One region of the Lactiplantibacillus sp. 7.2.4 genome, then DNA from elsewhere that is predicted to be linked to it. Evidence: riboswitches for the same ligand, from Rfam matches in the RefSeq annotation. Region 1 holds a riboswitch; the other holds the start of a gene.
What was found. A riboswitch is a leader RNA that binds a small molecule or an ion and turns the genes downstream of it on or off. The one in region 1 is predicted to bind FMN.
Positions count from the first base shown of each region.

Region 1 (15,369 bases):
GCATAGGAATGCCTTAATAGCAAGCTTTTTTAGCGTTTTCAGCTAAAATATCGCAAAAAAGTGATATTTATTTACATCAATCTCAAAATGTGCTAAAATGCCGACCTTATGCGCTTTTGACTACTTACGCCGTCGTTCGATCATATGGATTGGCGTTCCGGTAAAATCAAACGCATTTCGAATCTGATTTTCCAAGAAACGTTCATACGAAAAGTGCATCATATCAGGGTCATTGACGAAGACCACGAAGGTTGGTGGTTGAATCGCCACTTGAGTCGCATAGTAGACCCGGAGCCGCTTACCGTTATCACTTGGCGTTGGATTCATCGCAATCGCATCCATGATGACATCATTTAAGACGGATGATTGAATCCGACGCATATGGTTCGTATTGACCTTCTTAATCAGTGCTGGCAGTTGAGCCAAACGCTGATTAGTCTTGGCTGACACGAAGATGATTGGCGCGTAACTCAGATAAACGAACTGATCACGAATATAAGCTTCAAACTCTTGCATCGTGTGATTGTCTTTTTTGACCGTATCCCACTTGTTGACCACGATCACGATGGCTTTACCCGCTTCATGGGCGTAGCCAGCAACCCGCTTATCTTGTTCACGGATGCCTTCTTCACCATTAATGACGAATAGAGCCACGTCACTATTATCAATCGCCTTTAGCGCCCGCATGACGCTATAACGCTCGGTATTTTCGTAGACCTTACCCTTTTTACGAATTCCGGCCGTATCGACCATCACGAAGCGGTCGCCGTCTTCATCCGTAAACGCCGTATCAATGGCATCGCGGGTCGTCCCGGCAACATCTGAGACGATTACCCGTTCTTCACCCAACAACGCGTTGACAATCGAAGACTTACCCACGTTGGGGCGGCCAATCAGACTGAACCGAATCGTGCCAGGTTCATCTTCACCGCTCTTTTCAGGGAAGTTCTTGATGACGGCATCTAACAAGTCACCTAAGCCAAGACCGTGCGCCCCAGAGATTGGGTACGGGTCGCCAAATCCGAGTGAGTAAAAGTCATAGACTTCACTCCGTAATTCGGGATTATCGACCTTATTGACGGCTAAGACGACTGGTTTGTTAGAGCGATACAAAATCTGGGCCACGTGCTCATCGGCATCCGTGACACCTTCTTTGATGCTGACCAAGTAAATAATGACGTCAGCTTCGTCAATCGCGATTTCCGCTTGTTGTGTGATTTGCTTAATAAACGGGGCATCGTCAATATCGATCCCACCCGTGTCGATCAAACTGAAATCTTGCCCAAGCCATTCACTATTGGCATAAATACGGTCACGAGTAACCCCGGGCGTATCTTCGACGATTGAGATTCGATCACCAGCAATACGGTTAAAAATGGTCGACTTACCCACGTTAGGGCGACCAACAATTGCGACAACTGGTTTTGCCATGGTATTAATTCCTCCTTTGCCCTCGCAGCCGTCAAGGACGGTACGAGTCATCAATTAACTGGAACGTCCCAATTAATCTGTTCCTAAAAAAATATCCTTCAAGGCAAGCTTGAAGGGTATTTTTAACCAATCAATGATTAGTTTTCATCATTGTTGTTTTCAGCGTTCTTCAATTCGTCACCAATCAAATCACCTAAAGTAAATCCAGTTGATTCTTCTGGAGCATTAGCCGTTGAACGTTCGCTAGCAGTCCGGTTGTCGCGGTTGTTGTTGCGACGACGGTTGTTGTTACGACGTTCTGGTTGGCTTTCGTTATCATCGTCAGCAGTTTGTGGCTTTTCTTCCAAAGCTTTAATTGATAAAGCTAACCGCTTTTCGTCTGGACGAACGTCTAAGACCTTAACTTTGATTTCTTGACCAACTTTAAGCACGTCATTAGGCGTTGCAATGTGTTGGTGTGAAATTTGTGAAATATGAACTAACCCTTCAACACCAGGGAAGACTTCCACAAAGGCACCAAAACTCGTCAAACGCTTAACTTTACCGTCAAGTACGGCACCTTGAGGGGCTTTTTCTTCAATGCCATCCCAAGGTTCTGGTAAAGTAGCTTTGATTGAAAGTGAAACCCGTTCGCGGTCAGCGTCAACAGATAAGATCTTAACCTTAACTTCTTGACCAACTTTCAAAACGTCAGCAGGCTTTTCAACCCGTTCGTATGAAATTTCTGAAACGTGAACTAACCCATCAATGCCACCAAGGTCAACGAAAGCACCGAAGTTCGTCAAACGAGCCACTTTACCTTCGACAACATCGCCAGCTTGTAAAGTCTTCAAAGCTTCTTCACGTTGTGCTTCACGTTGCTTTTCAACAACTGCACGGTGTGATAAGATCAAGCGATTTTCGCTAGGTTCAATTTCAATAATCTTAAGTTCAAGTTCTTGGCCTTTGTAGGCATTTAAATCTTCAACGTAATGATCATCAATCATTGAGGCAGGGATGAAGCCACGAACACCAGCGTCAACGACTAACCCGCCCTTAACAACTTGTGTTACCGGAGCTTTAATCGTATGACCTGCTTCGTATTCTTTTTCAACGTCGTCCCAAACTTTGCGAGCTTCTAACCGACGATGTGACAGTAAGTAACTACCGTTTTCCTTGTCGCTGCCAATCCGAGAAATGACAACCAAGTCTAAAACATCACCGACTTTAGCGGCTTCGTTGACATCGTCAACCCGTTGTGTTGAGAGTTCCTTCAATGGAACGACCCCTTCAACACCGGTACCTTGGATACCAACAATTACTTGTTTGTCGTCGTCGATTGCTAAGACTTCACCCTTAACAACGTCACCGACGTTTACTTCTTCGACGCTGTTTAAAGCGTCTAAAAGTTCATTTTTCTCTTGGCTATTTTCGTTTTCACTCATGCAAATTTCCTCCTGTCAACAATAACTCTAACCTATATCATAGCTGAAAATGCAATGAAAAGCTAGCTAAAAGCATTAAGTTAATGCAATTAGATTGTTGAACTTTGTTTTTTTGTAATAATTTCAGCAATTGCAGCGACCACTTCGTCAATCGACATCGGGGTCGTATCAACTAATGTGGCATCCGCTGCTTGCGTTAATGGTGACACTTTACGCGTTGAATCTTTATGGTCGCGCAATTCGATTTCAGCTTGTAGCTGATCCAAGGGCGTGTCGATTCCCTTTTTGATGTTTTCCGCGTACCGGCGTTTGGCCCGCTCAGCGGCAGAAGCCACCAAGAAGATTTTGACTTCGGCATTCGGTAACACGGTCGTCCCGATATCTCGACCATCCATCACGATACCACCGGCCGTTGCCATTTCCCGTTGTTGGTCGGTCAAAATGGTCCGAACTTGTGGCAAAGCGGCAATCGTCGACACGTTGTTCGTGACGTCTGGCTGCCGAATCGCTGACGTAATATCTTCCTGGTTGGCAAAGACCAGCTGGTCCGGTTCGCCAGGTTTGAAACTAATCTTGAGCGTCTTCATCGCCGCGATGACCGCAGTCTCGTCGGTCAAATCCACGTCGTGTTGCATGGCCCAATAAGTGACCGCCCGATACATGGCACCAGTATCGACATAAATATAGCCAAACCGCTTCGCAACGAGTTTGGCTACGGTGCTTTTACCAGCTGAAGCTGGACCGTCGATGGCCACTTGTAGTGCTTGCTTAGCCATTAAACTAACTCCTCACAATCTCAAAAAAATCGTGTATTAACGGACACGTAGCCGTTGTCCCGCTGAAAGCGTCGAGTCAGATGACAACCCGTTAAGTTCTAACAGTTTATCCACTGAAATTCCGGCATTCGTCGCGACTCGGTAGACCCCTTGACCAGCCTCTACCGTAACGTACTTAGTGCCTGAAGATGATTCTGAGGAGCTACTACTGCTACTAGCACTACTTTCGTCAGTACTCGCCGATGATTCGGAGCTGGTGGCTGACTCACTGGCAGCTTTTGAACTGGCCGCCTTCGAACTAGCTAAAGCTAAACTACTGCTTTTAGCAGCGGCTTTTTTAGACGATGCGGCCGCTTTTTTCTTGCTAGCAGCAACTGAAGATTTACTGTCAGCAGCACTGGCCGATGACTTTTTCGAGCTCGAACTAGCAACTTGTTCGGTCTGTTGCGGATTATTAAGCGAATTCTTTTTCACCAAGAAGTAGCCAATTGGTGCCAAAGCGAGCAACAGGATCAAAACGACTAATACCGTCGTTAAAGTCGAGTTACTACTGTCTTGTTTTCGTTTTTGAGTTCGCGATAAATTGCCCGAGTCATCCCGATCGTCTTCAAAAGTTTTGTCCCAAGGCTTGTCAGCTTGGGATTTATCATTATCATTTTTTTGACTCATAGGGTGTTCCTCCTCAAAAAACTTTCAACCAATATTGTAACATAACCCAGAATTGATTTCTTTAAGAATTTGGTAAAAACAATTGGGCTAAGCGCTGCTCCCACGTGACAACTGTCGGACTTATACTGGGTTTCACCGCGGTCAATCCTAGTTCGTCTAGTGGGAGCGGCTCACCTGCTAACTGGCAACAACGGCCCGTATGCGGCGGTTCAGCCTCGTCAAAATAAGCTAACATGACGGCACGATGACAAGTCGTCGTTTGAACATATCGCATCAAGTCGCGTAGCTCGTGTTCCTTGGCCGCCTGACGTGCCGCAAAAATTTCGGCGACCTCGGCCGGCGAAACCGCCTGTTGCCAGTAGGCCTCCAGCACCCGACTGCGATCATCAGTGACCGGTTGGCCAGCCTGATGACGTGCAAAATCTTGTTGGACTTCGTTAGGCGTTGCAGCAGTCAATTCGTTTAAATTCCGAACGAGGTTTTCATCACCAGGTGCATACAGCATCACGGCTAACGCTTGTTGACCATCCCGCCCAGCGCGCCCAATTTCTTGAACATAATCCGCTAAGGTGGTCGGTAAGTGGTAATGAATGACCAACCGAATATCGGCCTTATTGATCCCCATTCCAAAAGCGGATGTCGCACAAATGACATCCAACTGGTCGGCCATAAACTGTTGCTGAATCTTAAAGCGATCCTCTGCCGCTAGTCCCGCATGATAAGCCGCCACGCGCAGTTCGGTCGTTGTCCGCAACCATTCAGCAATCAGATCCGTTTGGCGTTTGGACGTAAAATACACGATTGCTGGCCCCCGACTACTCGTGACGAGGTGCTGGAGTGTCGCGCGTTTATCAACCTCATCATTGACCGCTTCCACGGCCAGATAAATATTAGGTCGATTGACCGAATACAACACTTGTTGCGCATCAGTCGCATTCAGCTGCGTCAAAATATCTTGGCGAACCTGCGGCGTAGCAGTCGCGGTTAACATCAAAGTACGCGGCGTCCCTAACTGTTGGCGAATCGGGCCGAGTCGTCGATAATCCGGGCGGAAATCTGGACCCCAAGTCGAAATACAGTGAGCTTCATCAATCACTAATAACGCAATCGTCAATTTTGCCAAGGCGTCTTGAACCACGGTCTGTTGCAACATTTCCGGCGAAATAAAGAGAAACTTTACTTGGTTCAAATTGGCTAACAACTGTTGGCGCGCACTGAAATCCAGCTGTGAGGTTAAGGCGGCCACCTGCTTTTCACCCTGGTAATTTAAGCGGGCGACTTGGTCTTGCATCAGTGAAATCAGGGGCGACACCACCACGACGATGCCTGGCACCACCGTACCGACCAACTGATAAATCAAGGATTTCCCAGTTCCCGTCGGTAAAACAGCCAGGACATCTTGCCCTGCTAGCAAATCCTGAATAACCGCCAATTGTCCCGGGCGAAACTCATCGAAGCCATATTTAGTTTTTAACAGTTGATACAATTCAGCTTCCGACATGGTGACACCTCATAATTTGAAATAACCGAAATTCAAAGAAGTCCAATTCCGGTAACGCAGCCTGCGCATCTTGAAACGACCAACTGGCAATCTCTGGTTGACCTGCAAAGCACCGCGTTAACGTCTCAATGACCTGAGCATCTAGCACCGTCGTAAACGGAAAACTGGGCAACCAAATAGCGACTTCCAACAAGTGTTCACGGACCGTACTCAATTTCAACTTACGAGCAGTGGCAATTTTGGTCAAGGCGTGTGTCTGCGTAAACGCTTGATAGGTTTGCTGGGCACTTTTGCTGACCGGGCTCGACTGAACGAGCGGCGCTAATAATGGCCACAACGGGTCATCGGGATGGGCTTGTAGCCACCGTACCCACTGACAACTCACATCTGTCCGCATCAAGCCAGTCTCAAGCGGCTGTCGATGCAGCATCATGGCTAACTGGTCATTGGTCCGTCCCGGTGCCTGATACCCCGTCAAACTGTCAACAAACACCGTCGCCAATTCATCGGTCGGGACAATCGTCAAAAAAGCGGTCAACGCCGCATGAACGCGGTCACCCAAATCAGTCGTCGACTGTTGTCGCAACCACCGTTTGACCAGCGCTTGAATGCTGGGATCCGTCGTGGTCGGATAGTAGCGACGCTCATGATGGACCAACTCGGAAGTCACTTGTAGCGCCAGCTGACTAACTTGCTGAAAACGGCGCACATCGACCGTCTGAAATCGGCTGAAGGCTTGTGGCAAGTAGCGGTGTTCCTGAATGGCTACCCACCGCGCCTGTCCTGCCGCAGTCAACTGCCAACTGCCCGCTTCCGGACTAATTAGCAATCTGTTCTCTTCCAGAACCGCAGTCGCCGCCATAAAATCTTCGAGGGGGACCCCGTGCCAGCTATCTAGCAAATCTAAACAGCCCGCGGTCAAACCAGCAAACAACGTTGAAACCGTGCGGCGTCCGCGTAAGACATTGAACATGCCTTTGGCGCGGCGTGGCGTCGTCCCAAATAAGAGCAGCACATAATCCGTAAACACCGTGGCACCTCCTTCCTGAATTAACTAGTCGTTGGTATCTAAGCACAACGACTTTTATGTAGATTCGAATTGAACTTGCCTTGATTACAGTAACACAGCGACTTATTTCAAGCCGAAAAAATTCACTAGATTGATGAGTACACGTTATATTAGTCACACCTTGTGCTAGTTAATTTGTCCTGAATCATGATTAAAACTTGCCATTTGTTTGGCTTACTGTTCGTCTGCCGGCGCGCTCCATATTCCGACTTCCGGGACCGGCTGACAATTGCTGGAACGTAAGCCGACATCGATTTGAACTCACGCAGAAGTTCACTGCGCAATTTCAAATACGAGTCTTATTCTAAGCCGGAAGAAGACCACTTCCAGATAAGAATAATTTGGCTACTGAGCATTGTCCGCCGGCCCCTCCAGTCGGGAAGCCGCTCGAATGGCAGATGAACGACCACCTATCTGGGTACAACTGACCACTGAACGTTAGAAGACAGGTCCTTCGAGCAAACTTAAAATCTATCTTGATGATGCTTGTGGTATTTTAGCACTGAGAAGCTTACCGAATATGATTCACTAATTTCAATGGCAACTAGTGCTGAATTTAGTCGGTAAAATTATCTTTGCGTAGAATTCAAAATTTTGCTATCTCAAACGACCAGTGTAGATTCTGACAAGTTGAGTAAAGTTACTTTTCTGAGACCTTGAAACATGAGTCGAAAAAATTAGTGGTTGTTAGAAACTAGTTCGACAGTTGACTATCAAAATTTCCATGTACCAAGGAATCAACGACTAATTCCACAAAAAGCTAGGTCCGCACATGTCTGCCTTTAGAATAAGATCCCGGCTGGAAGGTATTCGGGGCAAGGCCCAGTGCTTCTTAGAGTGTGAGGTTCAGACGGTTTGGGACAGAGGATTAGCCTAGCTAGAGCGTTAAGCAACGCATTTCCGCTTGGCGTTCTGGCGTAGCTAACCGGAAGTCCCAGTCTGACCCGAACATGTTTCGGCAATATCGCGGGCAACGTGAAAGACCAGTATTTAAGACGTGAACTGTCGGCTTAAATCTGCGTCCACCACGTTACGGCCATTGACCAGAATGCCTGGAAGCCGACCTAGGACGATCCTACCACTGCAAGTTTACGGTAATTCGCACTGTTTCCAGCGGGTCTCAGCTGGTAGCCTTTGAACTTAGAATTGGCACGATTTAATCATCTTTAAAGCTAAATAACAGCTAGCACAACGCAGGCGCATTCACAACATAAATTTGAACGCAGATATCAACTCAATTCAAAAAAACGCAATGCTTTAAGAATAGCACGCTCGGCGGTCAAAAAAAAGCAGTCACCATGCAATTACGCAATTGATGACTGCTCACGTTTTTCACGTGTTATTTTTTAAACGCGACTTGTCAATTGATTATGCGTTCCCAACCACTTTGCTAAGCGGTTGTAGACTAACCAGAAGACGTTGCCGACCAATAAGCCCTTGATCAAGTTGAATGGGACAACGGCCACTAAGACGATCGTATTCAACGACATGCTTAGCTTCATGCCCATCACTTGTAAGTAAAATGGCAGTACGAACGTCAAGTTGGCTAACGATTCAATGACCGTTAGTCCGATCGTCGCGACGCAAATCGCCAGTGGCATCCGCCACTTTGGATTGCCGCGATAATAGCGCAGCACAGCGGCAAAGGCTAAAATCAGAATAGCCGTACCTAAGAAGCTGGCCAACGAACCAATTAAGTTATAAACTGCAAAGCCGACCATGGCTGAGTGCAGTAATAACTTGATGATGGTGATGACAAACGCACCGCCGACGCCGAATAGAAATAGACCAATCAAAATCGGAATATCCGAAAAATCAATCTTCATCCATGGCGCAACCGGCAAAATCGGAAACTCCAGTAACATTAAAATATACGCAATGGCACCGAGTAAGGCTATGCCCACTAGTCGGTGTAACGTTGTATGTTGCATAACGCACCCTCCTATGGGTCATCTTCAATGAACCGCATTACCATTTGTTCAACTAAAAAAATCCGCTCCGATCACACTAACTGTCATCCGGGGCGGACTTACTTGCAACGCTTGGCAAATAAGCTCGATCTTCTTTATACCAGACTTTACTGTCGACTTTGGAATTGCACCAAATCACTATGCACACGCATAGGTCGCGGGTTATTACCGCCGGTCGGGAATTGCACCCTGCCCTGAAGATGAACCAATATTTATTTTTACAAGTTCATTGTAATGGCTTCCGTTCAAAAATGCAAGCGTTATCGTTCACCTTTTAACTTACTAATTTCAATCGGCTTCAATTTACGATATTCGCCGGGTTGTAAACTTTGTAAATCTAGAACCCCATACCGTTCACGTTTCAGCTTTGTCACTGGATGACCGACTGCTGCCAACATTTTCTTTACTTGGTGATTGTGGCCTTCGTGAATCGTCAGCTGAACCAACGCGTTATTTTTCTTGTGATCACTATCTAACAAATTCGACTTAGCAGGCGCAGTCTTGCGACCATCGATTTCGACGCCGAGCCGTAATTGCTTCAAGTCGGCATTAGTCGGGACTCCTTCAACCTTCGCTAAATAAGTCTTTTTGACCTCGTATTTCGGATGGGTCAGCCGATTAGCTAGTGCGCCATCATTGGTCATAATGAGCAAGCCGGAAGTGTCATAGTCCAAACGTCCCACCGGATAGATCCGTTCAGGCACGTCCTCAAAGAAGTCCATGACCGTCTTACGGCCCTTTTCATCGTGAACCGTCGTGACGACGCCCCGCGGCTTGTAAAATAAGTAATACACAAGTTTTTCAGCGTTCAACGGCACACCGTCAACTTCGACGTGGTCATGTGGTTCGACCTTAACGCCCAACGTTGTCACGGTCTTGCCGTTGACTTTCACGTGACCAGAAGTAATCAAGACTTCGGACTTCCGTCGCGACGTAATGCCGGCTTCTGCCATCACTTTTTGTAATCGTTCTGCCATTAGTTTTCCTCACGATTTCCTTTTAGTTTATCCTGAAATGCATTCAAAAATAGATCGGTTTCTGGAGCGGGATGTTCAGCATCACTCAGCGCCGCCAAATCGATGGCAGGTAAATCGTCGAGTGATTTCAAGCCGAAGTAATCCAAAAACAGTTCCGTGGTCCCATATAGAATCGGTCGCCCAGGTTCATTTAACCGCCCCGTCTCAGTCACGAGTTGCCGAAGTACCAGTTTTTGAATCGTCGAGCCACTGTGGACGCCTCGAATCTCATCAATTTCGATTCGAATCAACGGTTGCCGGTACGCGACGATTGCAAGCACTTCTAGCGAGGCCTGTGACAAACTGGTCGTCAGTGGTGCTTCAAAATACCGTTTCAATACTGGGGCAACTGCGGCCTTAGTCGCCAGCCGATACGTGTTCTCCGTCGATAAAATCATCAACGCACTGTCCTCGTCTTGCTCATAGCGAGTCGCAAGTTCCGTTAGCATCGTGGTGATTGCAGGCTTGGCAAACCCCGTTGCGTGTTCGATTTCAGCCACGGTAATGCCCTCATCCCCAGCAACAAATAATAATCCTTCAATCTGTTCAATGTTCGTCATGCTGTTCATCCTGTCGTAAATATAAATGGATCGGGGTCAGCGGTGCCGCTTGCTGGAGCGACACTTGATCCTGCTTGGTTAATTCTAACACAGCCATAAAGGTTGTCACTAACATTTCATCACTTGCACTGACTGTAAACAAGTCTGCAAAATCCATGCCGTGCGGTTGTTGCTGCAGCTGGGTGGTAATTTGCACCATCCGTTCATCGATGTTAACCGTCTCGGCGACGACCGTCTTGGTGAGTGGCCGCACACGTCGCCGTTTTGCCACTAATTGACGAAAGGCGGCTTGCAAATCGTCCAACGTGATGCCCGCGGTCAACTTAGGCGCACTTAAATCAGCAGGCACTAACATGGCTTCGCGTGTGAAATGTTGATGCCGTTCCTGTTCCTTGGTCCGCAATTCTCCAGCGGCTTCTTGATAGACCTTGTAGGCCAACAATTCAGCCACCAGCGAATCACGGGGGTCAGTGTCATCTTCTAAATCCTCGTCATCTTCTGGCTCCGGTTGCGGTAGCAGGAAGCGACTTTTAATGGTCATCAAGGTTGCAGCCATCACTAAATAATCACCAGCAATATCGAGTTTCAGCGCTCGCATGGAATGCAGATAATCTAAGTATTGTTGGGTGATGGCCGCAATCGGGATATCATAAATATCCATCTTATTTTGCCGAATCAGATGCAATAATAAATCCAGCGGTCCCTCAAATTCCGAAATCTTAATGGTGATTGGTTGTTGTTCGTCTGTCACGATTACGCTCCCACGCACCCACAATTGGTGCCATTTCTAAAGTTCCCATCACGCGCTGATCCGGGTACAATGCGGCCAATTCATCCAACATCTGATATTGATTGGCCGCCGTTCGTTCTTCTGGTGACAAAGAGTCGTGGTGCAATAAAATAAAATCAGTGCCAACTTCAATGCCCATGATGCCGCAGAAGTCACCGTCGCCTTGCCGCCATAATAGTAATTGGTGGTCATCAGTGGACTGGTACCACTGCATTTCCGTCTGCAAGTGGGCGATGTCTTTAAAGTCAGGAATAAACGACAATAAGCCCATCGCGACCTTCTCGTAATCCTTACGGTATTTTACCAGCACGGTTCCTTCCTCCTTTACTCGTCTGACTGACGCACGGGACACTAGGCCCGCGGATGATACTTATTATAAACTTCAGCCAGACGTTTTTTCGTAATATGCGTATAAATTTGAGTCGTCGAAATATCGGCATGCCCGAGTAATTCCTGTACGACTCGTAAATCGGCCCCATTCTCCAAAATGTGAGTCGCAAACGAATGCCGCAATGTATGTGGCGTCACGTTTTTCTCAATACCCGCCGCTTTGACTTCGGCTTTTAAATTCTTCCAGACACCCTGCCGGCTCAATTTACCGCCGTGATTGTTAATAAACAAATATGAGTTACGACGTTTCGGTGAGGCCAGCTTCGGTCGAGCAGTCTTCAAATACCGGTCGATAAAGTCGATGGCAACGTCACCAATCGGAATGATTCGTTCTTTGTCACCCTTACCAATCGTTTGGATCAAGCCCAAGTCTAGGTGCAAGTCGTCCATCGTCAAACTGATCGTCTCGCTCACCCGTAAGCCGGTCGCATACATAACTTCCAATAAAGTCCGGTCCCGCAGTCCGAGTGGCGTATCCAGCTTAGGCACTGCCAGCAGTCGTTCGACCTCGTGTGGTGATAAGACTTGCGGCAAATGTTGGGCCCGTTTGGGGGTATCGACTTTGAGCATCGGATCACTGTCGATGACGTGCATCTGGGCTAAATATTGAAAAAACTTCCGTAAACTAGAAACACTGTGAATGATCGTATTACGGGACTTGCCCGCTTCATCTAAATACTGCAAATAATTCAAGAGCACGTACCGATCAACCGCCCGGTAGTCCGTCATTTTCTGAGTCGCTAAGTATTGGTTGAACGCAGTCAAATCTTGCGAATAACTCTTGATCGTATTCTCGACTAACCCGCGCTCAACACGCAAAAAATGCAGGTAATCAGCAAGCTGGTCCTGCATTTTTTGATCAATCGTCGGCTTGCTCATCCGATGTTTCAACCAACTTGATTTCACCTGGTTGTTGGCTAATCAAGCGTTGCTTCAGTAAATTCCCGACGGCCCGTTTAAATTGCGACTTGCTGATACCAAAATAATTGCGAATGTCGTTCGGATCACTCTTATCCCAAAATGGTAACGTGTGATCCGCTTGATGTTGCAATGCAGCCAGCAACATTTGGGCATCGTCACCAATTTCTTCGTAGCCACGGGGCTTCAAAGATAGATTCAATTCACCATCGCGTAAGAAGCCAATCACCCGCACCTTGACGTGCTGCCCCATTCGTGGTTCCTGTTCACGTTCAGAAGGATGAATGAACCCGAGATGATTGTCATCGGTAATGACGGAAGTCCCAGCCATTTTCAAGCGAAAGACCGTTGCCATCGTATCCGTATTCTTCATTTGTGCCCGGTCATACGGCTTTGAAATTGCTTCAAAGTCCGTTAATTCAGCTAAAGTTGCCCATAAGCGTTGTTTATTGTCCCGCGCTAACTTAACGTATAGCCGGTCATCTTTTTTGGGCCATAACCGACTGATGGTTGGTAGTTCATCCAGTGAGACAACTAGGTCCTTATTAGGCAAGCCAACATCGACAAACACCCCTAAATCATGGCGTGTCCGTACGACCGTCCCCCAGACAAAGTGGTCAAACGAAATCTCTGGGACCAGCCGGGTCATTTGCAGGTGATGGTCCTCATTCTCATAAACAAAGCCTTCATACAACCCACCGATATGCAGCGGCTTTTCAGGTTCAGTCTTGTCGACCATCAATGTTTGGCCATCGACCTGCACGAAATACGCATCGTCATTTTCATCCGTTACCTTAGCAGTAACGACCGTTCCAATAATACTCTCCATGTGATAACTCCTCTGAGCGACTGACATGTGTCGCCGCCCGTCTTCTTGATTTTACTGTAAGCTTAAATGTAAGACTTGAATAATACAATAAGTGATGCCGGCAGCGATAATCGGGCCAGCGGCGACCCCTTTAAGTAATACGACACCCATGATGGTCCCAAAGACCAAGGCCACGGTAATTTCTGGCGTAGCTGACAACAGTCCAACACCATGAAATGACAGCACCGAGACCAAGACCCCACAAGCCACGGCAATCCAACCGACTGGTGACTTGAAGGCGTGCCATAAATCACGAAATCCAATCTGCCCGGTCGCAATTGGGATCAGGATGGCAACCGTAATCACCGTCACACCCCAATTGATGCCTTTTTGGCCAATGGTCGTCAATATTTTGTTCGTATTAGGGATCAACTTAATCAGTAGCACAACCACAGTGGCAATCTGCAAGGATTGATTCTTACCAAACCATGCGACTACTAAGATTGCGAGTAAAAATAACCAGCTTTCCATACGACACCTCACGTGTTATTAATTGTAACTGAAAATGGGTTGAATTACGAGTGTTGTTAGCGTTGACAGCCTAAATTTACGCTTAATCTGTGGGCTCTCGCCGATTTTAGCCGACGCTTCAAGTTCATCCTATGGAAGACATGAATCAGCTTCTACGCGTTCTGCTCGTTAATTTTGCCATGAATTATGATTAAATCATGCCGGTTAGTTCGGATTACTGTTCGTCAGCATTGTTCGTCCTAATCCGACTTCCGGGGCCGGCTGACAATTGCTGGAGCGTAGCCGACATCGATTTGAATTCACGCAGAAACCCACTGCGCAATTTCAAATACGAGTCTTATTCTAAGCCGGAAGCAACCCACTTCCGACTAAGAATAATTTGGCTACTGAGCATTGTCAACCAGCCCCTCCAGTCGGGAAGCCGCTCGAATGGCAGATGAACAGCCACCTATCTGGGTACAATTGACCACCGAATATTGGTAACTGGTCCTTCAGGCGAACTTTTAATTTGGAACCGTTGATGCTTGAGGAGATTTGAGTGCTGAGAACATCACTCAAACAGCGTTCACTATTCTCAATGCCACCAATTTCAGCGGACACGGATCTTGAATTTAGTCGTTAAAATGATTTTCGTTAGAATTCCAGATTTTGCTATCTCAGTCGCCTAGAGAAAATTCTGACAAATTTAATGAAGCTACTCGTCAGAAGCCTTAAAGCATGGATAAAAGATATAGCGATTGTTTGAAACCAGTCTGACAGTTAATACCAAAATGACCGTGCGACAAGGAACCAACGACTAATACAACAAAAAGTTGAGTCCGCAAATGTCCGCCTTTCGAACAGCATCCCGGCTGGAAGGTATTCTGGGCAAGGCCCAGTGGTGAAATTTCACTTAGCAAGCGTTTTTGGCTTGGTTAGTGAAAGACCAGTATTTAAGACGTGGGTTGTCGGCTTAAATCTGTGTCCACCACGTTACGGCCATTGCACAGAATGCCTGGAAGCCGGTGTAGGACGACGCCACGACTGCAAGTTTACGCTAACTCGCACTGTTTCCAGCGGTTCCCAGCTGGCCGACTTTGAACTTAGAAAACAGCATGATTCAATCATAATTCCTGACAAATTAACTAGCCTAATGCGTCCCTTATGTATATAAAAAGCCGTCGCATTGCGACGACTTTTCAGTATCAAATTAAATTTGATCTTAAAGCGTGTTGGAAGCACCGCGGTAAACAAGGCCACGACGTGAGTCAACGGTGATCAATTGACCATCGGAGATAACTGACGTTGCATCCTTAACACCAACGATAACTGGAATCCCCATTGAGATACCAACAACGGCAGCGTGTGAAGTTAAACCACCATTTTCAACAACTAAAGCACTTGACTTTTCGATTGCTGGTAAGTAGTCTTTGTCAGTCGTCTTAGTAACTAAGACGCCGCCTTCAACAGCCTTGTCGATAGCTTCTTGAGCAGACGTTGCGATTACGGCTTTACCGATAACCGTTTCGTCACCGAC
Region 1 is NZ_JAGYGS010000012.1:38,175-53,543, forward strand. Features, by position in the region: gene der (ribosome biogenesis GTPase Der) at 121-1,431, opposite strand; gene rpsA (30S ribosomal protein S1) at 1,569-2,855, opposite strand; gene cmk ((d)CMP kinase) at 2,945-3,631, opposite strand; gene KGF70_RS06125 (LysM domain-containing protein) at 3,668-4,300, opposite strand; gene KGF70_RS06130 (ATP-dependent DNA helicase RecQ) at 4,362-5,801, opposite strand; gene KGF70_RS06135 (helix-turn-helix domain-containing protein) at 5,788-6,831, opposite strand; gene KGF70_RS06140 (ECF transporter S component) at 8,217-8,801, opposite strand; FMN riboswitch at 8,925-9,046, opposite strand; gene KGF70_RS06145 (pseudouridine synthase) at 9,101-9,817, opposite strand; gene scpB (SMC-Scp complex subunit ScpB) at 9,817-10,416, opposite strand; gene KGF70_RS06155 (ScpA family protein) at 10,403-11,170, opposite strand; gene KGF70_RS06160 (hypothetical protein) at 11,136-11,516, opposite strand; gene xerD (site-specific tyrosine recombinase XerD) at 11,558-12,448, opposite strand; gene KGF70_RS06170 (S1 RNA-binding domain-containing protein) at 12,456-13,343, opposite strand; gene KGF70_RS06175 (DUF441 domain-containing protein) at 13,395-13,853, opposite strand; gene pyk (pyruvate kinase) at 15,055-15,369, opposite strand, start outside.

Region 2 (15,369 bases), on a different contig from region 1:
ACTTGTCGTTCGATGGTCAGTTGAGACCGTGAAGGCAGTTCCAAATGCGTCACGTTCGCCAGTCATCGGTTTTAAGCCCAAGCGGGTCGCAATTGCTGGCGCTACCGGGACGCACAACAACCCCCGTGCTGAGGTAATCATGCGATTAACGGTCGCAGTAGTGGCTTTGGCGGCCAAACCGACCATGTCGCCCTCTGCTTCCCGCGTTTCATCATCAGCGACAATGATCAAATCACCGCGTTTTAATGCGGCCAAGGCTTGTTCAACTTTTGTCATCGTATCCATGTTAATGGCTCCCTTCTAAAACAACTTGCCGGGCTAAGTATTTGCCCAAAATATCGGTCTCCACATTCACCGTCTCGCCAATCTGTAACGCGCTGAGGGTCGTGACGTCTTGCAAATGTGGAATCAGATCAACTTCAAAGGTCGATGCAGTCACGGCTACAACGGTCAAGCTCACGCCATCAACCGCAATCGAGCCCTTAGGAACGACCAACGCTTGATAATCCACTGGCAAGCTAATCAATAATCGTAACGCGTGTTCATCTGGCACCAGCTCCTGAACCTGACCACAATAGTCGACATGCCCCTGAACAATGTGTCCGTCCAGGCGGCCATTGACTTGCAGTGCCCGTTCCAAATTAACTTGTGACCCCACGCTCATCTGGCCCAGATTCGTCCGGCGCGTTGTTTCGGGCATGACCGCAACGCTGAATGCATCCGGCTGTAGCGCCGTTACCGTCAAACAAATCCCGTTGACCGCCACACTGTCTCCAATTTTAAGTGTGGGTGTCACGATTGTCGGCGCAGTAATCGTGAGCGTCATCTCTAATGCGTCACGCTGGCACTGGCTGACGCGACCTTTGGCTTGTACAATTCCTGAAAACATTTACTCGACTCCCTTTCGTACGGCCCGTAGCCGCAAATCTGTTCCCAACCACTTCAATGTCGGTTGCTCAAACGCCAGCTGTTCGCTTGGTACCGCTCCCATTACTGCTGGCAAACCGGCACCGCCAATTATTGTGGGTGCGATATAGCTGACCCATTCATCAATCAAATTCGCTGCAACGAAATCCGCTTGCAGGTGCGCACCACCTTCGACCAATAACGACTGCCATCCTTGTTGAACGCATAATTCGCTGATGGCCGCCGGTGTCCAATCACCAATTCGTACTTCCACATTTGGTAACGCTTGTAATGACGTATCACTGGCACTCGCCTGGCGACACAAAAGCCAAGTCTCACCAGTAGTTTCCCGTAGTATTCGCCGCTCACGCGCCACGGCACTGGTATTCAGTACGATCAGTCGAACTGGCGGATGGGCCATCGCGAGTAAACGGACGGTCAGTTGCGGATCATCGATCGTCAGAGTGCGTTCACCAATCAAAAGTGCTTGAAATTGCGAACGCAACCGTTGACTGTCGGCATAACTGGCCTGATTAGAAATCAACGTCCGCGCGTCACCAGTGGCATTGGTCTTACCATCCAGACTCATCGCAGTCTTGAGCGTCACCCACGGCCGCTGATGCGTATAAAAATGATTGTAGTGCGGATTCAACGCTCGTACTTCCTTAGCCAGACAACCCGTGACGACCGCCACGTCATGATCCAACAAATACTGACGGCCCTTGCCACCGACAACTGGATGTGGGTCCAACTGACCAATCACCACTTTACAAATTCCAGCTTGAACGATGCGCTCACAGCACGGCGGGGTCTTGCCATAATGCGAACAAGGTTCAAGCGTGACCACCAGTGTCGCATTCTTCGCCTGTTCCGATGTCACTTGCCGTAAAACGTCAACTTCAGCGTGGTCACCACCAAAATAATGATGATAGCCTTGTGCTAAGACTTGGCCATCCTTGACTAGTACCGCACCAACTTGCGGATTTTGATAAGTCGCAACTCCCGCCTTTTTCACCTGAGTGATGGCGAGTTGCATCCAATCAGTTAACATTGCCTCACCTCCGATAGAATATAAAACACCCGACTATCAAAATTCGATAATCGGGTGTGAGTGTTCGCTAAATAGATTTCACCAGTAGGGTCCAGCTAAATAAACCTTAATGAAGGTCATGAATAGCTACTACTGCCTAGTAAAATTAAGCCATTTTTCTTCTCCCATCCAGACTATACTGTCGGTCCCAGACTTGCACTGGGTCCACCGCGCGCACGCGGGTCACGGACTTCAACATACGTTGTTACCGTCGGTCGGGAATTGCACCCTGCCCCGAAGAAATCGTATTCAGTTTTCACTTTTTATAAAAACACTTTCTGAACAAATTGTCAAATCGTCACTTTGATTTCGACCCACCGACTGCTGTGTTAAACTTTCAATAAATTTATCGATACTTGCTTATAAAGTATAACTATTTTCAGAATTTTTTTACGATTTTTTATGTAAAATTGAGACTATTGAATGTTAGTCTGATGATATTTCTAGTATCGGAGTTGGGTTAAATGGGACAACCAAAAATGCACAATCGCCAAACTAGTCGGTGGCCAGTCGCCATCTTTTCAGGGCTGCTATCCATGATGATTATTGGGGTCGTCTTTGGGTACTACCACATTACGCCCTTTGGCAACCATAATTTGCTGATAAGTGATATGGGCGGTCAATACTTATCGTTTTTCACCGCCTATCGTCATGCAATTCTTGCACATTCTTTTCAAGCCTATTCATTTTCACAGTCAATCGGTGGTAACGCCTTACCAAATATCGCGTATTATTTATTAAGCCCCTTCAACTTATTGATTTTATTTTTTCCAGCGGCCCATTTACCGACCGCTTTGAGTTTGCTCATCATCGTTAAAATCGGTGCGATTGGCATCAGTATGACCTGGTTTTTGCAAACACATTTCAATACACGGCACTGGTCCACGGCCATTTTTGGAACCGCCTTTAGCTGCTGCGGATTCGTCGCACTCAATTATTTCACGGTGATGTGGTTAGACGCCTTGATCTGGCTACCACTGGTCATTATGGGACTGGACCGCTTGATTGCGACCGGACACGGCGGACAATTCTTCGGTTGGTTCTGGCTCAGCATCGTCACCAATTATTATTTAGGTTATATGACCGGCCTGTTCGTCGGTTACTACTTCATTTATCAATTGTTTGAAACTAAACCAGCCGGTGAGTGCATCTGGCAGACGATTCGCACTCAGTCGACCTTGATTTGGCATTTTATCTTGACGACCCTGTTGTGTGGCTTGAGTACGATGTTCCTGCTCATTCCGACTGGGCTGGGCATGTTGACAACGGCCAAAACGGCGGTCAAACCTTCCAGTTACTTGCCGGTTTTGCAAGTCAGCTGGAAAATGCTCAGTCAATTCGGGATTGGCGCCGCTAATTTCACCACGCGCCTGGCCCACGCACCAACAGTGTTCACTAGCACGCTAGTTTTACTGCTCGCAGGGTGCTTCTTCGTCCACCCGCAACTATCGCGAGCGCACAAATGGCATGGTTTTGGTCTGTTACTGGCCTTATTTTTAAGCATGGCAATTCGGACACTCGATACAATCTGGCACATGTTTCAAACGCCCGCCGGCTTTCCATACCGGAACGCCTTCTTCTTCAGCTTTGCGCTCATCTTAATTGCTTGTGAGGCCTGGCAAGCCGGTCCCCGTCAGGTCACACCTGTCTGGAAATGGGGATTGCCGATCGGACTGATGGTGGCCTTGATTTTAGGCTGGTGGGGCCAACGCGGCACGCATCATCCGCTGGCAACTAGCACCTTACTCTTGAGCTTAGCTGCGGTCATCTTAACTGCCAGCTGTCTATTTTTGACGGCCAAGCGTTGGCAGGTACTAGGTCTCACTGGAATCACGGCACTAGAACTGGGCCTCAATAGCAAGTTAATGATGGCCCATAGTCCGTTCGGCAATCAGACCAAATACGTGGCAGCCTATCGCATTGAAGACCGGCAGATGCGCTCAGTCAGCGACCCGGATGGCCAACTCTACCGCGTTGAAAGTCGCAATACACTCATCAACCAAGCCTATAATGCCAGTAGCCATTACCGTAATTACAACGATCCACTGTTATTCAACTTTCACGACATCAGCTACTACAGTTCGACGTTTGCCAACCAAACCCGCCTGATGTTGAAATCGCTGGGATTATTTTCTAAAAACGCTCGCCGTGTCAGTTCTGAAGGTCTGAACCCCGTGACTGATTTATTACTGGCAATCAAATACGACGTCCAGCTCAACGCCGTTGGCCAAGCAACCATCAACTCGCGTAGTCAAAACAGCTTAGGCTTTGCAGTACCGAACGCCTTCACACAGGTTAAACTGCGGCAAAACAGTGCGCTTATCAATCAAGAGCGTATCTTGCAAAGCCTGCAACCTAGCGCCACAGCCTACTTTGGCCAAGCTGTTCGGCTGGCTGATCACGTCAGTTATGATGCCACGGCACCGACCTTTCCTTACCGCCATACGATTAAGCTCCGCGTGACCCGGACTGGTTATCTGTACTACAACGATACGTTAGGTCAGTCGAAATTCACGACTATGCGCGTTAACGGCCACCTGGTTCCGACAAAGTTCAACGCCAATGGGGATATCGTGTTGCGTTCCTTAGGCTACTTCGACAAGGGTAGCCTCGTCACCCTGACTGTCAAACGTACAAGCGCTAGCCTTGGTACTCACGTCCACCTCGCTAGTCTCGATCAGGCCAAGTTTAATTCAATCAAGCATCGACTTCGTGCCAGTCGCTTCGTCCCAACTTATCACGTCGCTGGCCTGCACACCATTGTCAGTGGCCCCGTCACGGCAACCCGCCAACAACGGTGGTGCTACATTGCGATTCCGGCCGATCAAGGTTGGGCGGCGACCGTTAATGGCACTAAAGTTCGAACACGCACCATCATCGGCGGCATGCTGGCGGTTCCAATTCATGCCGGCCACAACCACATCCGTCTGATTTATCATGTTCCTGGGCTAAAACTAGGGACTTTGATTTCACTGCTTAGCGGGCTTAGCTTTCTAAGCTGGACAATTTGGAATCGGCGCCGATTACGTGACATCACTCATTAAAGATGGACGATTGAAACGACCGCATTGCTAATGATGAACCATCGGCAGTGCGGTCGTTTACTGTGTTTATGAAGTTGTCGCATGAACACGCGTTGTGCTGCTATTCTTTAGCACTAAAGATGATTAAATCATGCTATTTTCTCAGTTCAAGAGCTGCCAGCTGAGACCCGCTGGAAAAAGTGCGAGTTACCGTAAACTTTCTGTTGTAGTTGCGTCCTATTCCGGCTTCCAGGCATTTCTGACAACGCTGGAACGCGATGGACACAGATTTAAGCCGACAACCCACGTCTTAAATGCTGGTCTTCCACTAACCAAGCCAAAAACGCTTGCTAAGTGGAATTTCATCGCTGAGCATTGTCAGAAACACCTTCCAGCCGGGGATGGTATTCGAAAGGCAGACATGTGTGGGCCCAACTTTTTGTTGGACTAGTTGTTGATCCCTTGATACACGGGAATTTTGATATTCAACTGGCAGTCTGGTTTCTAACGATTGCTAAACTTCCTTCCCCGTAATTTAATGTTTCGGACAAGCGTCTTCACTGAACCTGTCAGAATTTTTACTAGCTATCCCAGATAACAAAGTCTTGTATTTTAAACAACGGAAGTGTCATCGATAAATTTCAAGACCAGTTGCCATTGAAATTTGTGGCATGGGGATGAGTGATTTATATTCAGGTAATCTTCTCAGTAACTAAATACTGTGAGTCATCATCGATACCCGTTGAGCCGCTGTCTGAGGAGCCAATCACTAAATATTCAGTGGTCAGTTGTACCCAGATAGGTGGCCGTTCATCTGCCATTCGAGTGGGTTCCCGACTGTAGGGGCCGGCTGACAATGCTCAAGGGTGAAATTCTTCTTGTCCGGGTGGCCTTCCCGGGCTAGAAGAAGACTCGTATTTGAAATTGCGCAGTGATTTTCTGCGTGAGTTCAAATCGATGTCCGCCCTGTTCCAGCGTTGTCAGCCGGCCCCGGAAGTCGGACTAGGGCGCGCATCGGCGGACGAACAGGAATCCACCAACTGGCACGATTTAATCATGATTCATGACAGATTAACTAGCACAACGCGTAACGAATACTTAGGCCTATCAGACAGGCGTTTTTGTTCATCGGCCAGGCTTGCTATCAACTTAGCTAATCAGTAACGATAAAACCGCTGCAATTACTCACGTGCAAATTTTTGCTTGTTCGTAGATAAATACTCAATTGACCAACTAGTGGCGGCCCAGGCAATGGCAATTACCACCAGGCAGGCCTTACCAGTCGTTAGTGTTGCTGGCTGCTGATAGTGTTTCTTAACGTCATATTGCAAGTACTGTTTAGATTCGGCTGTCACTTGGCCAGTAAGTGGGCTGTAATTGGCGGTTACGACGCCATACCGAACGGCGCGCTTGCCCTGGTTTTTGATCGTCAACTGTAACTGGCCGGCAGCCGTCACCGGGTACACTAAATTTTTTAATTGATTAGGCGTTCCAGTCCAGCGTTTAATCGTCCGCTTGCCCTTCGCCAAAGTAATGGTCACCGGCTGTTGCGACTTGTCAGGCTGCAATTGAATGGTATTACTCGGGCCACTGGCTTGAAGTGCAGACTTAAGCACTTGATGGGGTCGAATCGCCTGCTTCATTGTGACCATGTAGGTTCCATTGCCTTGACTCCCGCGCAAGACATCGTTGACTCGTGTCGACTGACTGGTTTGCCACAAGCTGATTAGACTGACTGCAGCAAGCGTTGCCGTCAACCACCTTAACCGATGACGCATCGACACTGAAAACTGCCAGTTGGAAATTTCGCGACCACCCATCAGACTTAGTAGCATCAGACCCGGCAATAGTGGCAACGCATAGCGTCCTTCGACTTCCCAAAAGCCAACGTGAAAAATCGTCAGCCCCAGAATGGTCAACGCCAGAAACGTCACGGGCCAGTCGCGCCGTTGCAACAATGCCACAATGGCTTGCACTAACATTACTAAATAAATCGTCTGAGTCATCAATACCAACCAAAATTGACATTGCCGCTGATGATTCCAATACCAACGGGGCGCGCGAATCCACTGCGTCGTCAGTTTAAAGCTATCAAAGTCGCCAGTCGCCCAAAACACTCGCAGCTTTTTCAGCAAATGAACGAATGTCCCAGTTGCGCCCATGTGTTGCAGCCGCTGCTGAATCATTTGCTGGGCCTGCTGTTGCTTAGCCTTAGCAGTCGGTTGTTGATTCACTAAGGCAAAGTCATCATGGCGGTACTGGCCATCACTCTTCGGATTTAAACTCATGGCGATCCAACTCGTGGCTGGTAGTGCTGCATTAGGCTGCCGTTGATAGCCAGCCTGATGTTGGGCTTGTTGCATCACTGCCACCATTAATAGCAACGTCACCGCAAGACTCATCAGCCAACCAAATAATTGTCGACCAGACCACCGCCGCTGCCGCCATACAATCCCACCAATCATGACGAGTGCAAACCACAACACAATCAGGTTAGTTTTCAGCAACACACCGGCCGCTACCAGCAGGCCATCAATCAACCAGAGACCCCCGCGCCGCCACCCGCCGACCTGTTGACTAAGTGTTAGTAAAGCCAAACTGTCAAGCATTAGTGGTAACACGAGCACGTCGGTGTAAGCAAACAACCCGTATGCGGCCACTGGAACGCTCACTAGCCATAAGCCGACCAAGCCAAGCGCGCCCGGTTGCCAGTATCGCCACTGTTTGAACAAGTACAAGCCACTCACCAGTGCCGTATCGGCCCATAAAAAGCGCAAGGTATTCATGAGGACCCAGGGCGTCTGTGTCAAATGCAGCAGTGGTTTGAGCACCGCCGCTTCTAGTAGCGTCATATTAACGTTATTCGGATAAATCATAAAATAGTGTTGCCACTGATGGCCGCCACTAGCGAGAACAAGTGCCTGCCGGCGAACATAGAAGGCATCCGCCCGCGCCACATCCACAAAGTTAACCGCCAGCCAGCCCTGAACGACCACCACGAAACCAATCGCGCCTAGCACCAACCAGTGGTACTGTTTCGCTGACAATTGACGAACGAGTTGCCGGCCCGCATTTAGGCATACGAGCAAGCCGAGAACTAACGCCAATTGCACCAGTGGCGAAGCCCAGTCCGGGTTACCGAAGAAACGAATCGGTTGTAACCACGCCAAGCCAATTGCAACGACTAACACCGCAGCTGCGAGCCAGTTGATACCTTTAACGATGCCTTTCATACGTGCACCCGCTGTGAATCGAGCAATGCTGGCTGTTGGGTGACGGTATAATCATCGGTCTCAATAATATACCGCGGACGATGTTTGACCTCCGCAAAAATTTTGCCGACATATTCCCCAACCACACTGATCCCAATTAATTGCATGCCGCCTAAAAACCATAAACTCGTCATCAGTGAGGACCAGCCGCTAATGGCCGTTCCCAGCAAGCCTTGAATAACCGCATACACCATCATCAGTAAGCTACCGCCGCTAATTAACACGCCTAGCATCAAAATCACCTTGATGGGCGCGATGGAAAACGACGTGATACCGTCAAACGCAAACGACAGCATTTTGCGCAGTGGATACTTAGAAACCCCCGCAAACCGTGGGCGCCGGCGATAATAAAGTTTAGTCGTCGGGAACCCGAGTTGTGGCACGATGCCGCGTAAAAACAAGTTGGTCTCCTGATAGCTAAGCAGCGCCCGCACTGCCCGCTGACTCAATAAGCGGAAATCGGCGTGGTCGTGCACCAACTGGACACCGATGCGATTCATCAAACCGTAAAAGCGTTCAGCCGTCCACCGCTTGAAATGAGAATCACTACTGCGATCATTGCGAACGCCTAAGACGACATCGCTACCAGCATGAAACCGCGCGACCATTTCCGGAATCACTTGCGGATCATCTTGGAGGTCCGCATCGATGGTAATCATCATATCAGAAGTTGGACAGGCCGTTTTCATCCCGGCCATCAACGCATTCTGATGACCAAAATTACGACTGAACTTGATACCGGTCACGACTGGTAATTGCGTTTCGAGTTCTTTGACCAAGGCCCAAGTTGCATCCTGACTGCCATCATCTACAAACAGCAATTTACTTTCTGAATTGACTTGTTTATGCTGAATCAACCCCATCAGAATCTCTGCCAAAACGTGCGCTGATTTGGGCAAAACTGCTTCCTCATTGTAACAAGGCACAATAATCGTTAACCGTGGACTTCGCATGCTAATTCCCCCAATATTACTTTGCTTATTTTATAACATCACTAATCAAATATTCAGCAACGACATCCTCGCAATCGACACTAGCTCCCACCGATTTCACAAACTCGAGGACACCGTATTTGAACCCAGGTGACTGATTATTTGTGTATCCCCAAATACACTGACTTCATTGATGATACTCGCCCGGCAACCGGTCTGGTATCAGATTTAACAACCACGAACGATTCTTCTAGCTACCACCGTGTTGACTGTCATCGCTATTAATCATGCGAATTTTGAGTATGAATTCACGCCATCAAAAATGAGATTGACCTGCTGATAATGCTGACTACCATTCACGGCCGATAGTTCAGATTGATGGTACCAATATCCAATCGGTAATTCAAATAAACCAGCAATTTTCAGGCCGTACATTAACAAATTATCCGAACATAGTGGCTCACTAAGAACTAAATCTACCAATTTTGCATGGTTACTAACGGGACTCATCTGGCGCATTTTGAACAAAAAATGGCGCTTACTTGCAATTCAATCTGCAAGTAAGCGCCATATCTTCAGTTCTTTTGATGATTTACCAATGCGCACCAATCGTCTGTTGCCAGGTGAAGTACTTGGTGCCCTTCGTCAAGGCTTCAAACTGGGCGGTCGTCAAGTTCAGCCAGTCTAAATCACTGGTGGCTAATTGTAACGAATCAGTTAAGTGGAGTTGATAGTCTTTAATCCACGCAATCAGTGGTTCAATCACTCCAGATCAGTGTTTAACAATTGATAGCTAGCGCTGGGTGTCATCAGCGTCACCGCCAATGTATAACGGGCCTTCATCCGCACGCCGTTACCTAACTGCCGCACGATTGACCGGTATAGCCCTAGTTGGACGTCCGTAATCGCAGCTGACGTCGGTGCAAGTGTCTGAAACACCTGGCCACGTTCGTCTGCCAAACTCAGCCGACTCGGCGTGATCGTCAAGCGCCCGTGTGCAGCCGCGCCTTCGTTTAACGCCTTGAGGATAAAAGGCGTCTTCTTACGCGCAGTAGAATATTTATGGTCATTTAACACGATCGTCATGTAGGCTGGCTGATGGGTAATATTGCCGGCGATATTTGTGACCGCAACTGGCATTGGTTTTTGCATGTGATAATCTCCCCCGTTCAATTCGGTACTTCTAGGTCGATTATACAGCCTGGCCGTTGTTGCAGGTGATTCCATGCGCGGGTAAAACTCAACTATTCCGTCACTGCAGTCTCGTGGTCAGCGAGTGCATTTGCTGCCGCGATTCGACCGAATGTAAAGATATCGCTAAGTGAATTACCACCCAAGCGGTTACCAGCGTGAATCCCACCGGCAACTTCACCGGCTGCGTATAACCCATCGATTGGTTGACCCTGGTGATCAAGGACGTGTGCGCCGGTATCAATCTTCAAGCCACCCATCGTATGATGCGTCGCTGGCTTCCGTGGGGTCGCATAGAATGGCGCAACCTCCACTTTCAAATCAAAAGCAGTCTTGTGGAACTCTGGATCCGAACCCGCATCAACATAATGGTTGTAATCGCTGATCGTCTTCGTTAACACATCAGGGTCAACCTTAATCTGTTCAGCCAGTTCAGCCAACGTGTTTGCCCGGAATAGCGTCCCGTCGGCAACTTGTTGGTCAATCTTGGCCTGACTCGTGTTGTAAGCAGTCTTCTTAATAGCCTCATCCGCAATCAAGTAGAACAAGCTCCCGTTATCGATGGCGGCTTGCGTCAATTCATCACGACTACCGTATTCATTCACGAATCGTTTACCTTGTTGATTGACCATCACAAAGTTAGCCGGTGGCACTTGCAGTCCGGTGAACAGTTCACCGGTATTCGGGTCAGAAACGGGCATCATTTGTGAAAAGCCCATGCCGACCAGGTCCGCACCAACGCTCGTCCCTAAACGAATCCCGTCACCGGTCATGGCTGGCGAATTGGTCGTTTTGACATCATCGTCGATGGCCGTCCAGTAGGTATTGTACTTTTGTAACATTTTAGTATTGGCCGCAAAACCACCTGAAGCGAGAATCACCGCATCCGCATGCACGATGACCTGTTCGTGGTCAGCGTTGGTCGCAACGACCCCGCGGACTTGACCATCCGTCACTAACAGTTTCTGAACGGGCGTTTCCGTCATGATCGTCCCACCTTGTTTTTCAACGAAATCTTTCAAGGTTTGAATATAGGCAAAACCGAGGTCGCCCATCGGTTTATGACCACGCCGCCAGATCGCACCGACCGGCATTGTGACCTGCGTTTCATCAAATTTGACGCCGATTGACTTGAGCCATTTGACCGAATCCAGTGCATTATCAGTCAATTCTTTGACCAAATCATACTGACCATAAATTTGTTGGCCATTCAAATCGGTCCGCTTCCCACCCAGGTAAGTCTGAATGCGGTGTAGCAGTGTGGAATCAAACAAGGTCCCCGTCTGGTCGGCATTATCCGCTAAGTACGTCTTGATTTGTTGCTTGAGCGTGCGGAAATCAGCCCGATATTCAGGCGCAATTTGGGCTTCATCCAATTCAGTCAATTCTTGTAGCGACTTTTTTTCGCCTGGCAAAGCAGCAAATTGCCGTTGCCAGTCTGGGTCAGCAGCATTCATTGGCCCACCAGCTCGAACGGTGTTACCACCAACCGCTGGGAACTTTTCCAAGACTAATGCTTGATGACCAGCTTGCAAGACCTTGGCCGCGGCCGTCAAACCAGCGCCACCCGCACCAACGACGACCACATCCGTCGTGACTTCGGTAACTTTGGGCTTGGCTACGGCTTTAGTCGCGCGGCGTTTCTTCAATTCATCAGGATTAGCACCCGCTTCTTTGACGGCGCGAGCCACGCCATCGATCACCCCATGACTAGTAATCGAAGCGCCAGAGATTGCATCGACTGCCAACGTTTGACCGTCGATAATTTCCTTAGGAATCCGTTCGAAGGCGACATCCGCGATCCCCTTAGTTTCACTACTAGTATCGATTTCGATGTCTTCGATGCGGTCTGCGGACAACGTGACCCGCATTGGTAATTCGCCATTATGGCCAGTCGCGGTCACTTCATACGTCCCAGGATTAAAACTCAGGGCTTCCGGCGCGTTCATTTCAGCCACGATTTCCGCAAATTTTTGGAACTTGGCAAAACAGCTATCCAAGAAGTCAATCGTCCCTTGAACCTTTAAATTCCCCTGGTCATCAAACGCGGTTGGAGCGCGACCTAACAGAAACTCAGAACCTGGCATGACACTGGCATTAACGCCGGGTGCATCAAGGACCTGGCGCAAATGTAACTGGGCACGGGATGAACCCTGGACACTATAGGAAGCGCCGACGATCATGACTGCTTGCCCGTCAAAGGGGTGAATTTTGAACGATAACCATTCAATAATGCTTTTAAGCGCGGAAGGAATCGAATGATTGTGTTCTGGAGAGGCAATGATCACCCCATCCGCTGCTTCGATTTTAGTTGCAAACTGCTGAATGACGTCACTATCCGTTTGGTCATTGGACTCATCAAACATCGGCACGTCCGTCAGTTCGAGAATCTCAATTTCGGCTTGGTCCGCAAAGTGCCGTTGCATGAATTCTAGTAACATCCGATTATATGAGTGGCGGGCATTCGTCCCCACAATTCCAACAAATTTCATTTGGCTATTCCTCCCCAGTGACTTGTTTCCATGAAAATTGCTTACTCTTTTCGAAAAATTGACTGGACGGCATAATCTTGGTCGTCAAATCGACAAAGTCTACGAACTCATCAAACGCGTTGTCCAGTTCTTGGACTTTGTCGGGATACGTCAAATTACCTTGGTCATCGAAGGCTTGCAAGGACCGACCGAGCAAGTATTCAACGTTCGGCATGACCAACGCCTTCAGTTCAGGCGCTTCTAAGATTTGCCGCAAATGGGCCTGCGCGCGTGACGTTCCTAGTGAGCCATTCGAAGCACCGACGATCATGACCGGCTTATTGATCAGGGGTCGCGTCGTGTATGACAACCATTCAATCGCACTCTTCAAAACGGCGGGAATCGAATGATCATATTCAGGGGTCGCAAAAATCACCCCATCCGCGGCGTTGATCTTATCGGAAAGCTGTTGTACAGTGCTTGGCGCGGTCCGGTCATCCGGTTCGTTAAACGCCGGTAAATCTTTTATTTCACAAATTTCAATCGTGGCTTGTTGTTCAAAATGACGTTGCATGTATTGCAATAACTGACGGTTCGTTGATTGGGTCGCATTAGTGCCGACAATCCCGACAAACTTCATAATATCAGTTCCTTCCATCGTAACTTGTAAGTGGTATTTTATCCGGTCAATGCCTCGAATCAGTTGAGCTTGACCGATTGCTTATACTGATTAGTTTAAATGAAAGCGCCATGCTTGTGAAATATTTATTTATCTATCGCGTTATAACAAATTTACTATAACCAACATTCGCGGTAAACTTAAGACACCTTAGACGCCCCTTTTAGTCAGCCACACGTCCTGAAAAAATGGTCACCAGTGACGGTGCGGGTTGCAATCGGCGTCCTCATTTTTTCGAAAGGAAGGTGTCCATTTGCCAAAAACTGACTCCAGCGAGATGCGCCGCTTTTTGGACGTCCTCTTAAAACATGGCAACTTTACCCGGGCTGCCCGCGACCTATACATCTCTCAGCCTTATCTGACTCAAAGTATTCGCAACGTTGAAAAAACACTCGGTGTCAAAATCATCAACCGTGATGTCAGTCCACTTCGACTAACGCCAGCCGGTCGGACCTACTACCAGTATTTGACGGCGTTGGAAAATGACAAGGCCGCTTTTACCAAGCAACTACGCCAATATACGCATGCAGACCAAGTCGTGCTACGATTGGGCATCTTACCTAGTTTGGGGAACTACTTGCTGCCGTTGTTTTTGCCCGCTTTTCTGAAGGCGCACCCCACCACGAAGATTGAATTAACCGAGGATATTTTGGCCCGCAACGAGCAACGGGTGTTACGGGGTGAACTCGACTTTTTGATTGGCCAAAATCCAGAGACGATCGCCCCCGGTTTAGATAGCTTCGACCGCGGCCGCGATGGCTATTACGCCATTATTCCCAACACGGTCACTTGGTATCAACCGCATCAGGCCTATTTAAATCCCGGTGCACTCACCACCCAGGACTTGCTACAAGCCCCACTCGTGCTCTCGCCCCACGGTTCTTCAATTCGGCGCCAAGTTGATTATTTGCTGCAAAAATACAACGTGTCGCCCAATATCGTCATTGAAAGCACCAGTACGGCCACCATCACGAAGCTCGCCACAGCTGGACTGGGCGTGACATTTCTCCCAGACAGCGTGCACACCCGTCCGGACCCCGAACGTTACAATCTACTGCCACTACCGCAAGACTTGCTGTCACTGAATTACTTTATCGCATACCCATCAGGCCACCAGCTCAACAAGGTGGAAAAAGACTTGGTCACGATATTCTTAACACAACTCGAAGCGGACTTGGCGCAGTCGTCGACGATTCCATAGGCGTTACGGTTGCTCTGATATAGTTAATGGTCGTGGGTTGGACGAGTAACAACTTTAAATAATCACCTGAACTTTAAATCAATTAAATATGAGTTAAAAACGAGTTATCACGGCATTTAGGAGTCAACTGCTGGATAACTCGTTTTTGATTTTAATAAGCAGAGACCTGCTCAACTAACGTGACGTTCTAATTGCAACTCACGGTTACCAGATTTACACTTTAAATGACCTCAATTCGATCAAAAGAACACTTTAAGTGATGGTGTTTCAAACCAGGCCCCATCCTTTCTCATCAGTGGTCAGGTGGTCATCATCGCCGTTCAAATCTTTCAGCCAACTAAATTATCCGACTAAACGAGGCGCCAAACATGAAACGTAAACTTTTCCGGGTTATTGGGACCCTACTAGCTTGTATGGGCGTTATGATGCTAACCACCAGTCAACGCTTGTCGCCCCACTTTGACGCCCGACCCGCAATCGCTGCGATGACGCGTCGGGGGATCATCAATGACCGAGCGAGTTGGCAAACCATCCGCGCACAAACTGACGACGGACGCCAAATTACCTCGGTCACACAATTGAGCCGCTTGCTTCAACGCGCAAA
Region 2 is NZ_JAGYGS010000042.1:7,244-22,612, forward strand. Features, by position in the region: gene ribA (GTP cyclohydrolase II) at 1-285, opposite strand, end outside; gene KGF70_RS11905 (riboflavin synthase) at 287-889, opposite strand; gene ribD (bifunctional diaminohydroxyphosphoribosylaminopyrimidine deaminase/5-amino-6-(5-phosphoribosylamino)uracil reductase RibD) at 890-1,957, opposite strand; FMN riboswitch at 2,110-2,242, opposite strand; gene KGF70_RS11915 (YfhO family protein) at 2,461-5,040, shown strand; gene KGF70_RS17640 (hypothetical protein) at 5,712-5,840, opposite strand; gene KGF70_RS11920 (hypothetical protein) at 6,201-8,252, opposite strand; gene KGF70_RS11925 (glycosyltransferase family 2 protein) at 8,249-9,244, opposite strand; gene KGF70_RS17330 (hypothetical protein) at 9,816-9,989, opposite strand; gene KGF70_RS11930 (hypothetical protein) at 9,986-10,375, opposite strand; gene KGF70_RS11935 (flavocytochrome c) at 10,468-12,906, opposite strand; gene KGF70_RS11940 (NADPH-dependent FMN reductase) at 12,911-13,525, opposite strand; gene KGF70_RS11945 (LysR family transcriptional regulator) at 13,818-14,765, shown strand; gene KGF70_RS11950 (S41 family peptidase) at 15,134-15,369, shown strand, end outside.
Region 2: another riboswitch for FMN. It lies ahead of ribD (bifunctional diaminohydroxyphosphoribosylaminopyrimidine deaminase/5-amino-6-(5-phosphoribosylamino)uracil reductase RibD); the one in region 1 lies ahead of KGF70_RS06140 (ECF transporter S component).